One region of the Halobacillus sp. B23F22_1 genome, then DNA from elsewhere that is predicted to be linked to it. Evidence: riboswitches for the same ligand, from Rfam matches in the RefSeq annotation. Region 1 holds a riboswitch; each other region holds the start of a gene.
What was found. A riboswitch is a leader RNA that binds a small molecule or an ion and turns the genes downstream of it on or off. The one in region 1 is predicted to bind S-adenosylmethionine.
Positions count from the first base shown of each region.

Region 2: another riboswitch for S-adenosylmethionine. It lies ahead of ACGTNH_RS19410 (PLP-dependent aspartate aminotransferase family protein); the one in region 1 lies ahead of ACGTNH_RS01505 (homocysteine S-methyltransferase family protein).
Region 3: another riboswitch for S-adenosylmethionine. It lies ahead of ACGTNH_RS17650 (acetyl-CoA C-acyltransferase); the one in region 1 lies ahead of ACGTNH_RS01505 (homocysteine S-methyltransferase family protein).
Region 4: another riboswitch for S-adenosylmethionine. It lies ahead of ACGTNH_RS16745 (bifunctional homocysteine S-methyltransferase/methylenetetrahydrofolate reductase); the one in region 1 lies ahead of ACGTNH_RS01505 (homocysteine S-methyltransferase family protein).

Region 1 covers NZ_JBIEKE010000001.1:282,930-287,071, forward strand. Annotated here, with positions in the region: gene ACGTNH_RS01495 (TraB/GumN family protein) at 1-384, shown strand, start outside; gene ACGTNH_RS01500 (DoxX family protein) at 643-1,011, opposite strand; SAM riboswitch class I at 1,125-1,236, shown strand; gene ACGTNH_RS01505 (homocysteine S-methyltransferase family protein) at 1,329-2,378, shown strand; gene ACGTNH_RS01510 (pullulanase) at 2,999-4,142, opposite strand, start outside.
Region 2 covers NZ_JBIEKE010000004.1:82,372-86,513, forward strand. Annotated here, with positions in the region: gene ACGTNH_RS19410 (PLP-dependent aspartate aminotransferase family protein) at 237-2,024, opposite strand; SAM riboswitch class I at 2,115-2,225, opposite strand; gene ACGTNH_RS19415 (trans-sulfuration enzyme family protein) at 2,302-3,447, opposite strand; gene ACGTNH_RS19420 (NUDIX hydrolase) at 3,516-4,115, opposite strand.
Region 3 covers NZ_JBIEKE010000003.1:537,736-541,877, forward strand. Annotated here, with positions in the region: gene ACGTNH_RS17640 (YueI family protein) at 1-349, opposite strand, end outside; gene ACGTNH_RS17645 (3-dehydroquinate synthase II domain-containing protein) at 435-953, opposite strand; SAM riboswitch class I at 1,154-1,259, shown strand; SAM riboswitch class I at 1,324-1,429, shown strand; gene ACGTNH_RS17650 (acetyl-CoA C-acyltransferase) at 1,492-2,646, shown strand; gene ACGTNH_RS17655 (acetoacetate--CoA ligase) at 2,666-4,142, shown strand, end outside.
Region 4 covers NZ_JBIEKE010000003.1:319,909-324,050, reverse strand. Annotated here, with positions in the region: gene metH (methionine synthase) at 1-690, opposite strand, end outside; gene ACGTNH_RS16745 (bifunctional homocysteine S-methyltransferase/methylenetetrahydrofolate reductase) at 653-2,533, opposite strand; SAM riboswitch class I at 2,622-2,729, opposite strand; gene ACGTNH_RS16740 (YjiH family protein) at 3,157-4,142, shown strand, end outside.

The sequences.
Region 1 (4,142 bases):
TATACATTTATGTCTAACCCGGCTGCAGGAACTCAGCAGACGATTAGCTGGATTTTATGGAACGGATCTTTTTCTGCTATAGGCGCTGCAGTCGCTTTAGGCCACCCGTTTGCCGTGCTGACAGCGTTTATTGCCGCACCGATTACTTCTTTGAACCCCTTGATTGCGGCAGGTTGGTTTGCCGGGTTTGTCCAAGCTTATTTTAGACGTCCTAACGTTAAGGATTTTGAAAATTTATCTGAAGATGTATCGAGCGTGAAAGGGTTCTGGGATAATAAAGTAACAAGAATCCTGCTCATTATTGTATTGGCGAATATCGGAAGTTCGCTTGGGACAGCCATAGGCGGGGCAGATGTTATTCGCGTCTTTTTAGAAAACCTGTGATAGCACAGGCTTGTACAAAACTGAATAAAGCGTAATAATTCAAAGGATTCTATTGAAATCCGTTCGGCTCTGGGTGCCAGGTACCGAAATTCACACTTGGCACTTCGCTCTTTTACTGCTTTTCGGTACCTGGTACCCTTATGCTCCCTCGCTGCAATAGAGCTGTTCCACTGTTGCGGTGATTTGACTGCGCTCAGGGTCTGCGTTTATACGAATGTTCGTTTTTTGACACCATTGCTTTACTATTTCTGGCCCTTTTTAGGTGGTTACACGGAATCGGAAAAGAATCATAAGCAGTACGAGCATCACGATGTCGAGTCTGGCACTGAAAAGGGCATGGATGAACCCAGCATGCAGCGCTGGAATTTTTGTCAACACGAGCGCTCCAATCATAATCACCATTAAAGCGAGTAACGCCGTCTTCATGTACTTATTAAATAATAGCAGCAAGCCCGCTGCAATTTCGACCCAGGCCACGGTATACATCGTCTCTAAGGGGTAGGGGAGGGCTAAACCGGCGAAGTAATCAGCCAGTTCGGTATTGACCACCTTCATAAGGCCAGAGGTGATAAAAACAAATGCCACGGTGAATTTTAAAAATTTAAGAATATGAAATGAACGTTCCATACTTGTCCTCCTTTTTTTACAATTGTATGATCATTTATGTTGAAAATATTCAAAAAATAGGTTGACGCGTGAAGGAGTAAGTCTTTATAATACGAGAATAATTACATTTAAAACTCTTATTGAGAGTGGCAGAGGGACTAGGCCCTATGATGCCCGGCAACCTTTCAAGCGCGGCTTGAAAAAGGTGCCAATTCCTACAGACGTCATGCGTCTGAAAGATAAGAGGAGGCGAGCGAAACTCACAAAATCCCTCTTCTTAATCGGAAGAGGGATTTTTCTATGTAATTTTAGATGAGACAGCAGAAGGGATGATGGAAATGAAGAGAAGCTTGCAGCAACGATTAGAGGACGGTCCAGTCATTTGTGGGGAAGGGTATCTATTTGAACTTGAACGAAGAGGGTATTTACAGGCAGGCTCCTTCGTTCCAGAGGTAGCACTTGATAACCCTGAAGCCTTAAAGCAAACATATCGTGATTATATGCTTGCGGGGTCAGACGTGGTACTGGCATTTACGTATAATGCGCACCGAGAAAAAATGAGAATCATTGAAAAGGAAGATTTGCTTGAACCTTTAAATCGACAGGCCATTCGTTTAGCTAAAGAAGTAGCAAAAGAGCATCCAGAAGAGGAAGCGCTTGTGGCAGGAAACATTTCAAATACGAATTTATTCAATCCTGAGGATCCTGCCTCAAAAGAAACCGTCCGTGAAATGTTTGCGGAGATGGTAAAATGGTGTAAAGAAGAAGAGGTCGACTTTGTTAATGGGGAAACGTTCTACTATTATGAGGAAGCGAAAATTGCATTAGAAGAAATTCAAAAACAAGGCCTGCCTGCGGTTATTACATTCGGATTAATGGGAGAAAATGTTCTCCGCGACGGATATAGTGTGGAAGAAGGCTGCCGCCTGTTAAAAGAACATGGCGCTTTAGTTGTAGGAATGAACTGTTTCCGCGGCCCAGCCACCATGCAGCCTTATATTGAAAAAATTCGCGAAGAAGTGGAAGGCTATGTAGGGGCACTGCCTATCCCTTATCGAACGTCTGAGGAGCATCCTACATTCTTTAACTTGCCTGATGGCGGTTGTTCTTGCAGCCTGCCGACAGAAACAACGTTCCCTACGTCACTTGATCCGTTGTATTGCAACCGCTATGAGCTGGCGCAATGGGCGAAGGAAGCACACGACATCGGCGTGAATTATTTTGGATTATGCTGTGGGGCTTCACCTAGTATGCTTCGTGAAGTTGCTGAAACCGTGGGGCGCGAGGCAGTTAATTCCACGTATTCTCCAAATATGAAAAAGCACTTCCTATTTGGAAGTGATGAGACACTACAGTCACACATGACGTCCTATCGTACGAAAGCATAATATGAGAAAAGGGTAAACACTCCTGGCAGGAGGAAAAGGTTTAGGAAACTGCTCCCTTTCCATGGGCGAATGGTGTGCCTCCTCAGGCTAGGCTAACGCCTTCCGGGGTCACACCTTATTCGTATCTCCCATAGGAGTCTCACCATTTCCTAAACCCTTTTTCTATAAGCGATCATTATCATGGAAAAGAAAAAGCCAGGAACAGGCTGCCTGTCAAGATAGGAAAAAGACTCTTAAGTATCTTTTCCTGACTTAAGGAAATTTAAAGGAGCCTGGACCCTTCCATTCCTGTGGAAGAACGAGTGCTCTGAGATCGCCGAGCGTGGGTTTTGCTCGGGCGCTCGTCCGGGGAACGGGAAGGGCCTGCGCTCCTGGTGGCAAGAAAAAAGTTTGTAGAAAATTTGGTGGTTCTCTACAAGCTGAAAGAGGCCGGGAAATAACTAAAGCAAAAATGTCAATAAACAAACGATTGGATACACGCAGATCATTAGCGGAGTGTTTTGACGGAGCGGTGGTGTGGAGTCTCATTAACATAAATAATCCGAACTGATTTCTCCAGAATCGTTCGGATTATTTTATGTTTTATTTGGTTATGTCCCAGCATCTTCTTTTGTTATCTATTAATTTTTCCCTTTACCAGGCTTTTCACATGGATCGTTTCCGTTTCCTTTTGGCTCACATTTTACGACCACCGTCGTTAAAGGATCAATCGTAATTTCGTTCGCATTCTTACTAAATCCAGTCGGTTCACTTACTTTATCTGTTCCTGCTTCATCATCATCTACAATAGCTTTACCCGGAGCTAGATTATAATTTTCCATCGTAAAGGTGCGCTCTTCTTCATCCGCATTTACGAATACAAAATAATTACCAGTGCCGTCTGTAGATTGGGCTTTATATGCTAGAGCCAAATCGTTTTCCTCTATCTCAGGAACATTCAGCTTCGTCACATTCTCATCCACCTCGTCCATCGTCCCTAACCGGAAGGCGTCAGTAGAGCGGCGCAGCTCAATTAAACCAGTCGTATATTCACGCGTTAAATTGTGGATCGGGTAATCATCGGAATTCGTTGCTTTTTCCCAATCAATCTTATTAATTGCATCCGTTGAATCGTAAGAATCGTGGATGAAGTAAGGGTAGATGAATGGGTTGCCCTCTTCGTCTTCCATGTACGTTGATTTGTAAGGCGCTTCATCTGTTTCTGCTCTAAATTGCTTCGTGCGGCCAAATTCCTGCCCGGCATGAAGGAAGGCTGTACCTTGAGACATCAACACCATGGAGTTACCAAGACGAATGCGTTCGTGTATTTCTTCCTCGTGTTCGTCAGGGTCCTTTTTAATGGATTGAGCAATCACATCGTGAAGGGTCAAATTATCATGAGCTGCGATGTAGGGTACTACATCTCCAGGATCTGAAGCTTCAAAATTGTGAGGCTTTGCCGTGATGTTATCAAAAATCTGCTGCACGTTACGTGGCCCCCCAGTTAAGAAGCGTGCTTCACCTTCACTTCCAAATCCGGATTTCAACTCGTTACGGTAATCATCAGAGAAAACGCCGACACTCTCCGTATCCTTCATCCAGTCTTGATCAGCGGCCTGAACATTCCCGCCATTTTCATCACCAGCGTAAGTTCTCCATCCTTCTCCAATCATTAAAATGTTAGGGTTTAATTCTTTGGCTTCATCATAAGCAGTTTGAATGCTTTCGGCATCGTGGTCGCCCATCATATCAAAGCGGAATCCATCTACTTTAAATTCATCGACC
Region 2 (4,142 bases), on a different contig from region 1:
GTATACCCAATTAATAGAAAAAGCACACATAGGATTTTCATATTAAAAGAGTAGACCGAACAGCTCTGCTGTTTCATCTGCACGCAATAAAAAAAGCAGGCAGCCCTACGGCTTTCCTGCTTTTTCAGTACCTCGCTTCTAACATTTCCTTTCCCGCAGCTTACTACTGACAGCGCTCCCCCATACACCACTTGAGCAGGAGGAGCCGAGCCCAGTGTAAGAGACATCCTCAAGTGTTAAATTTCACAGGCGTAAGTGTCAATACTACCTCTTAAGCGTTGTGCTTCTTTGTAAGTGCAGCGGTTATGAATCACTTGCAGACCTGCTTCGCTGGCAATCTTGGCTGCTTCTGGTGCAATAACTCCTTCCTGCAGCCAGAAAACTTCAGGTTTTACTTGAGAAGCTTCTTTAGCAATTTCAACTGCAGCTTCTGGACTTCTGAAAATTTGAGCCACATCAATCTTAAACGGGATAGAACTCAAGTCAGGGTAAGCCTTTTCGCCCAACACTTCATCTTCCCGAGGATTAACAGGGACGATCTGATAACCCAATCGCTGCATTTTGCGAGCAAGACGGTGACTAGGTCTTGAAGGTTTTCCACTTAATCCTACAACCGCCAGGCGCTTAGGACGAGTAACTTTCCGGCCGCCCTCTTCTTCTGTCACCTGTGAGGAGCTTAGTGCCCACTTAATGACTCCTTCATCATTTTCAGTAATCGTTGCAGCTACTTCATTCCCTGTCGCTTTACCGATGGCATGATTTAAATCATTGATTAAATCTTTTACTGATTCTAAACCAACAGACAAACGAATTAATTCCTCAGTTACTCCACTTGCAGCCAAATCCTCTGCTGTTAACTGCTGATGGGTCGTAGAGGCCGGGTGAATAATTAGTGATTTCGCATCTCCTACGTTAGCCACATGAGACCATAGGGAAATATTATTGATCACCTGACGACCTGCTTCACGCCCGCCTTTAATACCAAAATTGACGATAGAACCATAACCCACTTCTAAATACTTTTTAGCAAGATCATGGGCAGGGTGATCGGTCAGTCCAGGATAGGAAACCCATTCCACGTCAGGATGACCTTTTAAATATTGCGCTAATTCTAGCGCATTATCATTATGACGCTCAACTCTTAAATGCAGTGTTTCAAGACCTTGAAGAAGCTGGAAAGCGTTTTGGGGACTCAGGCATGCTCCTAAGTCTCTAAGTAACTGTACGCGCAGCTTTGTACTAAATGCTAGCGTCCCGAAGTCTGCTGCGTAGCGGATGCCATTATAGCTTTCGTCAGGTTCAGTAAATACTGGAAACTTTCCGTTACTCCAATCAAATCGTCCTCCGTCTACGACTACACCGCCGATCGTCGTCCCATGTCCGCCGATCCACTTTGTGGCTGAATGAACAACAATGTCCGCTCCCCACTCAATAGGTTTGCAAGAGTATGGGGTAGCAAACGTGTTATCCACGATTAACGGCACATCATTTTCATGAGCAGCATCAGCTACTTTTTCAAAATCAAGCACGTGAAGGCTCGGGTTACCAACCGTTTCAGCAAAAACAGCTTTTGTTTTGTCAGTAATCGCTTTACGGAAATTCTCTGGATCTTCTGGATCAACAAATACCACTTTAATGCCGTATCTTGGCAGCGTATTCGCGAATAAGTTATAAGTACCGCCATATAAGTTAGCTGCAGCCACAATTTCGTCCCCTGAACCTGCAAGGTTTAAAATCGCTAAGGATATCGCAGACATTCCGGAAGCTGTTGCTACAGAAGCTACCCCATTTTCAAGTAGAGCCATCCTCTTTTCAAAAACGTCCACCGTCGGATTCATAATTCGCGAGTAAATGTTACCTGGCTCATCTAACGCAAATAAACTTTGCGCATGGTCAGTATCGTGGAATACATAAGATGTCGTTTGATAAATAGGAACAGCTCTTGAACCTGTGGTAGGATCTGGTGATTGCCCCCCGTGCAGGGCTACTGTATCTAAATCATAGCTTTCAAATGAGTTCGTCATTGTAACTTCCTCCTTGATTTTTCTCTTAAAGAAATTGAATGGCAAAAAACCCCTCTTCGATAAGAAGAGGGGTTATAAATTCAGGTCCTCCTCTTATCTCTCAGATCTATGAAATCTGTAGGAATTGGCACCTTTTCAAACCGATGTTTGTAGGTTGCCGGGCTTCGCAGGGCCTAGTCCCTCTGCCGCTCTTGATAAGAGTATTTATTTAGTTAACGTGGTTATGTTATTGAATTATAAGCACTACACAAAACAAAGTCAATAATTTTTCGAATATTTATTTAATAGAGTTGCGAATGGATTGTTGAAATTGAGCAGCAATATCTTCTGCTTCTTCAATCCCAATTGACAATCGAATGGTGTAATCAGAAATTCCTAATTTTTCTTGTTCTTCCTCCGTCAACGCTCGGTGAGAGGTACGGATTGGATAAGAAACTGTGGTTTCGACACCTGCTAATGTAGGAGCCAGCTTAATCCAGCCCAGCGATTTAAAAAAGGCTTCAAAATCGACTTGTTCAGCTAATTCAATTGTGATAATCGCTCCATTGCCTCTCTCAGATACATACTCAGGATAATAAACTCGTTCTACTCCCGGATCTTCTTTCAACACATGAGCCACATGCTTCGCATTTTGAGACTGCTGCTTCATACGTAAAGCAAGTGTTTTGGATCCACGCTGAGTCAGCCAAGCTTCAAATGGACTCAGATTCGTTCCTAAGCCAATAATTCTCTGCTTAGCTTTCGCAATAAGATCACTTGGCCCAACTACTACGCCTGACGTTACATCACTGTGCCCGCCTATATATTTCGTAGCACTGTGTGCTACTAGATCAACCCCTTGCGTGTAAGGCTGAAGTAAATATGGTGTAGCAAACGTATTATCCACCATCGTCTTTAAATCATGCTTTTTGGCAATATCGACGAGGAGCTCGATATCTTCCACGCGTAAGAAAGGATTCGTTATAGATTCCGTATAAAGCAATTTCGTATTTGGTTTAATGGCTGATCTTATAGCCTCGGGATCTGCAAATGAAACCATTGTAAATTCAATACCAAAACTTGTCAGCTGCTTCGTAATCAATTGATGCGTACCACCGTATATATCTTCAGCTGTCACAATGTGATCACCAGCTTCAGCTATGGAAAGGATTCCAGCCATGATTGCCGAAATTCCAGAAGAGGCGGCCGCACCTGCCTCTGCTTCTTCAAGGTTGGCTACAGCTTGTCCTAATTCATCGGTGTTCGGATTATTTTCTCTTGTATATAAATAAGGTGTGTCACCAGAGTAGTAACTTTCTAAGTGTTCCAAATCACGAAATGTAAAAGCGGACGTCTGATAAATCGGTGTCGCTTTACTGTTCAATGCGGTGTTTTGATTCAATTTATTATGTACAACGCGTGTACTAAATAATTGATCAGCCATATGATCCATCTCCTTCACTTGGTTATTCACAACAGTATATCTTATTCCCAGCACCTGTTGTCAAAAAATTATCTCCGTCGCGTCTGTAAAATCTCTTGAATAACATGCTGATAATAATTAAAGTCATGAGGACAAAAATGTTGAGGCAGCAACGTTTTGTTTTCCCCGTTCATAACCGATATTGCTGACAAAAATGGTCGATTTTTCGATATCATACTTAAGAAGTCTTCAAGATCGATCTTCACTACATCTGTTACTTCTTCATTCATCAACAGGGGTAATGCTTCATCAAAAGGAAATAAGTAAATGTGGCAAATTTCGCGATCATTGAACTTCTTCATCTTTAATTCTTCTTTATAAAAACCGGTATAGCTGATTTTTTCTTCTTCTAATTCCAGCCCTAACTCTTCATGGATTTCCCTCAGCCCGCCTTCTATCCGAGTTTCACCAATCCCGATATGACCTGCGGCTGTAATGTCATACAAATTAGGGAAATCCTTCTTCACATTCGATCGCTTTTGAAAATAAATCATCGTTTGATTCCTGTCATGGCTGTAAAACCAGCAGTGGAAGCTTTCATGCCAATCTCCGTCGCGGTGAACTTCATCTCTATCTTTTTCACCTATGGGCGTTAACCAATCACTGAATATTTTTATAATTTCTCCCATACGTTCATTATTTCTCCTCGCCATTAT
Region 3 (4,142 bases), on a different contig from region 1:
TTTCTTTTTCTATTGCATAATCCACGTAAAGGATAGCTCCGATATCTGTATCTGACTCCTGATTGGACACTTCGGTGTGATGAATAGAGTGTTGGTCTGCCAATTGTCTATAGGGTTTGCGGAAACGGTAGCTTACTTCTCCATTCAACAGAAGCTTGGCATCCTTATGCCGCTTCATTTCCTGGGACAACTCTTCAATCCCGGCCTCTTGCATCACCTGGCCTTTCATTAATATTAGAATGATACGCTCTCGGAGAGTGCCCAGGTACCTTTTACGTTCCCCTGGTTTCGTTTGTCGGGTCCCGTATATTCCTTCTTGCAAATATTCATCTACATTTGTTTTCTTCATCATAATCACCTCATCTGCTCTGTTCCTATTATCCATCCTAAATCATAGTCCATTCAAAAAAGCATGAAAGGAGAGGTGCTTTCATCTATTTCTCCACAATTTCTTCATCAATTCGCTGACCTAAATGCCGTCCTGGCTCGTCTCGTAATCCCATCACTTTTTGTCCCTCTTTTACATCCAATATTGAGATTTCTCCTTCGCTTTCCTCTTGTAAATAAACACTGGAGGAGTTTTGCAAAGTGGCTGAAATCGTTCCATCGCTGCTTTTACACTCCACTCTTACAAATGGACGTTTCTCTATTTTCACTCGCCCAATTGCAACCTCCCGCTCTTCTTCACCCGAAAGTATCAGCTTCTCACCCGGGGTTAACTCATGAAGATAATAGGTTTTACCGGATTGATACAAGTATTGATGAAAAGAGCCGCAATTGATGCGAAAAGGTCGAGCGGGATAATCTTTAGATTCACGGTTTTCAGCCAAGACTTTTAAATATCCATGCCCTGTGTTTCCAATGTATAATCCGTCTGATGAGTATAAAATATCGATAAAATCTAAACAGACTCTCCTTCCTTCTCCAATTTCCTCTATTTTTGTTACCTCCACAAATTCCCTGCTCATGTTATGAATCGATCCTTCCTCTAGCTTTTACTTTTATTTTCATGCTTTTAAACTACTCTTGTCCACTGATAGCATTCCTTTTCTCTTCACGTTGCCACACTATTAATTTTCGGATATTTCATGAAATTCCATTGACACTAATAAAATTAATTGATATTATCACAGGTAACTTAATAAACGACGTATTCTTATCCAGAGAGGTGGAGGGACTGGCCCTGCGAAGCCCGGCAACCGCTATTTTATATAGCACGGTGCCAAATCCTACTGAGCGATTGCTCGGGAAGATAAGAGAATAATTTATCTCTTGAACCTCTCTATTTTTAAAAAATAGAGAGGTTTTTATTTGAATACGATTTTCTTATCCAGAGAGGCAGAGGGACTGGCCCGTTGACGCCCGGCAACCATCAGGCAACGCTTGAAAAGGTGCTAATTCCTGCAGGAGAAATCCTGGAAGATAAGAAGAGAATAAAGCTCTCTTCTTATCCTTGAAGAGAGCTTTTTCTATAAAAAGGAGAGAAATCAAATGAAAACTGTACTTTTAGATGGAACCCGCATCCCTTTTGGAAAGTGGAAAGGTGCGTTAAGAAAACTATCAGCAACTGATTTAGGGAAAGAAGCACTCACTCCTTTACTAAAAAAATACCCAGAGGCTAAACAGGCTGACGGAGTACTGCTCGCTCAAGTGATTCAGGCAGGCCAGGGACAGAATCCTGCTCGTCAGGCTGCTTTTAAAGCAGGAGTCGATGCGGCTGTTCCAGCGATTACTCTAAATAACGTTTGTCTGGGGGGAATCGCTACGATTGCTGATGCTTCCCGGCGCTTACAACTGAACGAAGGTGAACTATACATTGTGGGCGGTTTCGATTCCATGACGAATGCACCTCACACTGCTCCCGTGCGAATGTCATCAAGTATTGGGCATGTTCAGCTTAAAGATACACTACTCAATGACGGATTATGGTGCTCATTAACGGATATTTCAATGGGTGCCCTGACCGATGAAATTAACCGCAGTTTTGATATCAATCGTCAGGAGCAGGATGATTACGCGGCTTTTTCTCAACAGAGAGCTGCTGAAGCGCAAAAGAATGGGTCGCTGAACGATGAAATCAGCCCTCTATTCAATGTATTGGATCAAGATGAAGGTGTCCGCGCCAATACAACAGCTGAAAAGCTTGCATCTCTATCCCCTGCTTTTTCTCAAGATGGAACAATTACAGCGGGAAATGCATCACAAATGACGGATGGAGCAAGCATTGGGATCGTAACAACTGAAAAAAAGGCTGAGGAGCTTGGATATTCACCGCTAGCCGAAATTATCGACTGGTCTGAGGTGGCTGGTCCGGATACAAGCTTACAAACCAAACCAGCAAAAGCCATCAGAAAACTTTTAGACAAACATAACTTATCGACAGACGATATCGATTTATACGAAATCAATGAAGCATTTGCAAGTGTTGTAATTGCCAGCTGCCGGGATCTCGCCATAGATTACAGCCGCGTGAATGTTAACGGCGGTGCTATTGCTCTAGGCCACCCGCTTGGCGGCACTGGATTCCGTCTTGTACTCACTCTCGCTCATGAACTAAAAAGACGCGGCGGAGGAAAAGGCATCGCCTCCCTATGCGGTGGGGGCGGGCAAGGTATGGCAATCCTCATCGAAGTAGCTCAATCATAAAACGAAAGGAAAATCACCCATGACGACTTCAACCACACGAAAGTCTTCCCATATATTATGGGAGCCTTCCAAGGAAAGAATCGAAAACTCTCACATCAAAGCTTTTGCTGATTTCGCTGATCAGCCGCTTTTTCCATACGAACGACTCCACCTCTGGTCTACTTCTCATTTGGGAGATTTCTGGTCCAGCGTGTGGGATTATGCCGGAATCATTGGGGACAAAGGGGATCAAGCGTATGTGCCTTCATTTTCCATGCCAGATGCCGAATGGTTCCCTAATGCACGTTTAAACTTTGCCGAGAATTTATTAAGGGGATCTCTTAACCGCATAGCTGCGTATGAAGCCGACGAAACAGGTGTACACCGCAGCATTACGTTAAAAGAATTGAAAACAGAAGTTGCTAAAGCCCAGCAGGGATTAAGAGATTTAGGTGTCAAAAAAGGCGACTGCGTGGCCGGCATCACGATTAACAATATTCAAGGACTAGCAGCTTTGATCGCAACAACATCCTTAGGCGCGGTTTGGACTTCCTGTTCCCCTGACTTTGGAACAAAAGGCATCATCGACCGGGTCGGGCAGGTGAAACCTAAAGTGCTGTTTGCCACACTTGCTTACCAATACAAAGAAAAGCCGTTCGACATTGAAGAAAAGATACAAGAAACAACGGAAAACCTCGAAGGCCTGTCGGCTGTGATTACGTTAAACGGAGAAGTCGATCTTCCAGGAATTAAAACTCAAACGTGGGAAGAACTCTGCGCCAATGATGCTGAAGTACCCGTCTTTACTCAAACATCGTTTAACGACCCACTATATATCCTTTATACCTCTGGAACAACGGGATTGCCTAAAGCGATTGTTCACTCTGTCGGAGGGACACTTTTGCAGCATGTGAAAGAACACCAACTCCATTGTGATGTACAGCAGGAGGACGTTTTATTCTGGTACACCAATACAGCGTGGATGATGTATCCATGGTTAGTTTCCGGATTGGCAAGCGAAGCCGCTTTACTTTTATATGATGGATCACCGGTCCAATCAGACAACCTCCCTCACCTTTGGGATATCGCAGATGAAACAGGCGTTACTCACTTTGGTACAAGTCCTAAGTATTTAGAAACGCTGGCAAAAGCAGATGTTCAATTAAAAAACACACATTCGCTTACTACCTTAAAAAGCATTCTGTCTTGCGGCGCCCCTCTCGCTCCCGAGCAGTATGACTGGGTATTTGAAACGATAAAAGAAGACCTTTTCCTTGCTTCCATTTCAGGAGGAACTGAAATCATTGGCTGCTTTGTTATGGGATCACCGGTACTTCCTGTCAAACGCGGAGAGATTACCTGTAAAGCACTGGGTATGGCTGTAGACGTTTTTAATGAACGAAGCGCTTCGGTATATAACGAAAAAGCGGACTTAGTTTGTACGCAGCCATTTCCGAGTATGCCGATCACATTTTTAGGAGAAGGCGGAGATGCACGGTATCGTAACAGCTATTTCT
Region 4 (4,142 bases), on a different contig from region 1:
ACCGGTTGCACAGTTTAGTCCTACTACAGCAGGTTTCATATGTTCAAGGGACAAGTAAAAGGCTTCAATCGTCTGGCCGGCAAGTGTAGTTCCCATAGGCTCAATGGTGCCAGAAACCATAAGAGGTATTTCCTTCCCAAATTTTTTAAAAGCTTTAGATATCCCCAGATAAGCTGCTTTCACATTCAGCATATCCTGAGAAGTTTCAAGTAAAAGAAGGTCAACGCCGCCTTTTAAGAGTCCGCGAGCCTGTTCCTCGTAAGCATTCGTTAAATGTTCAAAAGTTGTCCCGCCTGTAACCGAAAGGGTTTTTGTCGTTGGCCCCATGGCACCGGCTACAAATCGAGGTCGATCCTCAGTTGAATGCTTTTCAGCTGCTTTTTTAGCGAGTTGTGCTGCTTTTATATTGATTTCTTCAGCTAAGTGACCCAGTTCATATTCATCGAGTACCAAGTCGGTGGCACCAAATGTATTGGTTTCAATAATATCCGCTCCAGCTTTAAGGTACTCATCGTGGATCCACTCAATAACTTTAGGCGATGTAATATTTAAATATTCATTACATCCATCGTATAATTCTCCGCCAAAATCTTCAGGGGAAAGGTCGGCATCCTGGAGCATTGTCCCCATGGCTCCGTCTAAAACTAAGATCCTATTTGATAGATGCTGATGAAATGGTGTTGTTTCCATTTAAAACCGTCCTTTCTGAACGCTGCTGATTCACTTCTTTAATATAGTTAGTTAATTCTACCGTTATTTCATAGCGTAGAAATGGTGTAATTAAATAGATACCATTGAACAGCTCGGCTGCTGTATCAATTAGTGACTTAGCGATAGCAATTCCTTCTGCCTGCGCAAGAGCAGGGTCATGGCTGACACTCTCCATACGCTTTCTAATTTCATCAGAAAGTGTGATGCCAGGTACTTCATTATGCAGAAATTCAGCATTTCGTGAACTTGTAAGCGGCATAATACCGATGTAAATGGGTGCCGATATGTGCTTTGTTGCTTCGTAAACTTCTCTAATTTGTTCCCCGCTGTAAACGGGTTGGCTAATAAAGTAGTCAGCTCCGTATTTAATTTTTTTCTCAAGGCGTCCGACGGCACGGTTGAGGTTTCGGACGTTGGGATTGAAGGCAGCAGCAACTGAAAAATTTGTATTCATGCCAAGCGATTTTCCGGAAAAGGAAATGCCTTGATTTAATTGTTTAATATATTGAATCAAATCAAATGATGACAGATCATATACAGACGTAGCTCCAGGGAAATCACCAATTTTCGTAGGGTCCCCGGTAATGGCTAAAACCTCTGTGATCCCCAGCGTATGCAGTCCCATCAAATGGGATTGAAGTCCAATTAAGTTACGATCTCTACATGCGATATGCACAAGAGGGTTGATATCATATTTCTGCTTAATAATGGAGGCAATGGCAGAATTGCTGATCCTTGGTGAGGCGAGCGAGTTATCAGCAAGTGTAACAGAGTCAACACCAGCGTCTCTTAATGCTTGCGCTCCCCTCATATATTTATCCGTATTCAATTTTTTCGGGGGATCAAGTTCTACAATTATTGATGACCGCTCGGCTGCTATTTCATGGAGGTGTGGGTTCGTATCCTCAATTTCCCTAGGTGTTTCAACCTCAGCTTTAGCAGGTGAGACCACCTTATTCTGAATTGGTTTTTTTCCTTTTACTTCTTCTGCAATAGCAGCAATATGCTCAGGAGTTGTTCCGCAGCATCCTCCGATTAAACGTGCTCCTTCTTCATAAAGAGAGCGTGCACTCGTTTTAAAATAATCTGCATCTGTTTTATAAACAAGCCGGCCATCCTGATAAGCAGGTAAACTGGCATTAGGGTAAGCAGATAGAACAGCTTTTTTTGGCAGAGGCACGCCTTCTAATGCTTGGGTCATATGATAGGGGCCGAGACGGCAGTTGATTCCAACCACATCTGCTCCAATATTTTCTAATGTAGTTAAGGCTTCGTTTAGAGAAGTTCCATCCTGAAGAACGCCAGGTTCATGCATAGAAACTTGAGCAATAATAGGAAGCTTCGTTTCTTTTCTCGCAATTTGTAAAACGGTTTGGAGCTCTTCAAAGTCGTAAAAGGTTTCGAGTAAAAGACCATCTACACCTTCAAATAACATACAGTATAACTGTTCTCGAAAGCTGCGTTTAATTTCTTCAAGCGAGACCGCCTGCTTACTAATTGCTCGAGTTCCTCCGATTGTACCAACGACATAATTGTTCTCAGCAGCAGCTTGTTTCGCAATTTTGATGGCAGCTGTATTAATTTCCTTAACTTTATCTTCAAGTCCGTAACGGGAGAGTTTAACGTAATTCGCACCGTATGTATTGGTTTGAATGATCTCAGCACCGGCTTCTACGTAGGCTTTATGAACATTTAATACCTCGTCAGGGTGGCTGCGGTTTAAATCTTCAAAACATTGATCAATGCCGTAAGAATAGAGAAGGGTTCCTAAAGCTCCATCTCCTACAAGAGTTTGTGTTTGAAGAGCATCTCTCAAATTCATACATTTCCTCCTTAGTGGTACCGAGTACCGTGATAAATAAAAAAAGCCTTCTTATAAGAAGAAGACTTTAATTCGTAATTAATCCTTCTTCTTATCTTCCAAGTTTTTTAATAACTTGCTGGAGTTAGCACCATACTGTGGAACAGTGGTTGCTGAGGCTTCATCGGGCCAGTCCCTTCACCTCTCGAGATAAGAAAGCATATGAAATTTTCCTGGATAAAACATTGTTGCGACTTACATTACACTAAATAATGTTAGTAATCAAGCGAATATTCGTAATTTTTCATTTTTATTCTATTATACTTGAAAAATATTACATTGATGTATGCATATAACAAATTATTAGATCTAAATACATACTTTCACTTCGACATAGTTTGACATTTGTAATTATAATGGAGTGAATTTTCTCAATATTAAAACATGTAAGCGGATTTCTGATATACTATTCAAAAGCCTGATGTAAAGCCATTTTCAACCAATTTAAAAACAATTCATTTAATTTACTTTCCTCTATTGAATTTTTATGCATTAAAATGTATCATTAAAAACCGCAAACCCGAAATAAGTCATATGTACCAATAATATATACAAAATTCATTCATTGATGGGGGAATTACACTATGGAAATAGAGAAGAAGGAAATGCAAGTAGCATCAGGGTACACAGCAGGCCAGCTTATGAAGTTTTTAATACCTTCTATTATCGGGGTATTGCTGTTTCTCGTCCCTGTTTCAGTTGACGGCACAGTCACCATCGGGTTAGGAATTTTAGCAGACGGCCTTCAAGGAGCGATTTCTGAATATATTCCTTTGTTTATGACCATTGTGCTTTGGGTGTCTGTAGTGGGGGCTTTTGTTATAAAAGTTATCAGTCACCCCGGCATTAGAAATCATAAATTTTTATCGAGCTTGTTTGATATTGGAGTATTTTGGATTGTACTTCGTGCTTTAGGGGCTGTTTTTGCTACGATGACCCTTATGGGAATAGGACCTGAAGTCATTTCTTCTGAGTTAACAGGACAAGTTGTTCTTTTTGATTTAATACCTGTCTTAATGGTTTGGTTCTTATTTGCCAGTCTATTTATGCCGCTCCTTCTTGAGTTTGGCCTTATGGATTTTATAGGCTCTGTTGTTCGTAAGGTAATGCAGCCTTTATTTAAACTTCCGGGGCGTTCTTCTGTGGACGCTCTGGCCTCTTGGATGGGTAGTGGAACGGTAGGCGTATTGCTGACCACTCAACAATATGAAGGAGGCTACTATTCAAAGCGAGAAGCTGCTGTAGTAGCGACTAACTTTTCTATTGCTTCCATTGCCTTTAGTTTAGTGATCGCACGGTTCATTGGTATTGATCACATGTTCGTTCAGTTTTATTTTACAGTAGCTGTTTGCGGAGTAGTTGCTGCGGTTATTTGTCCACGTATTCCTCCGCTTTCAAGAAAGAAGCACACGTACTATGAACCAGTTGGAAAACAAATTGATGAAGCTGTACCTGCTGGCGTATCCAGTTTTCGCTGGGGAGTCGATCAGGCTGTAAAAAAAGCAGACCAAGTGAAAAGTGCAAAAGATGTTATCAGCCGTGGGGTGTTTAATGTAGCTGATATATGGCT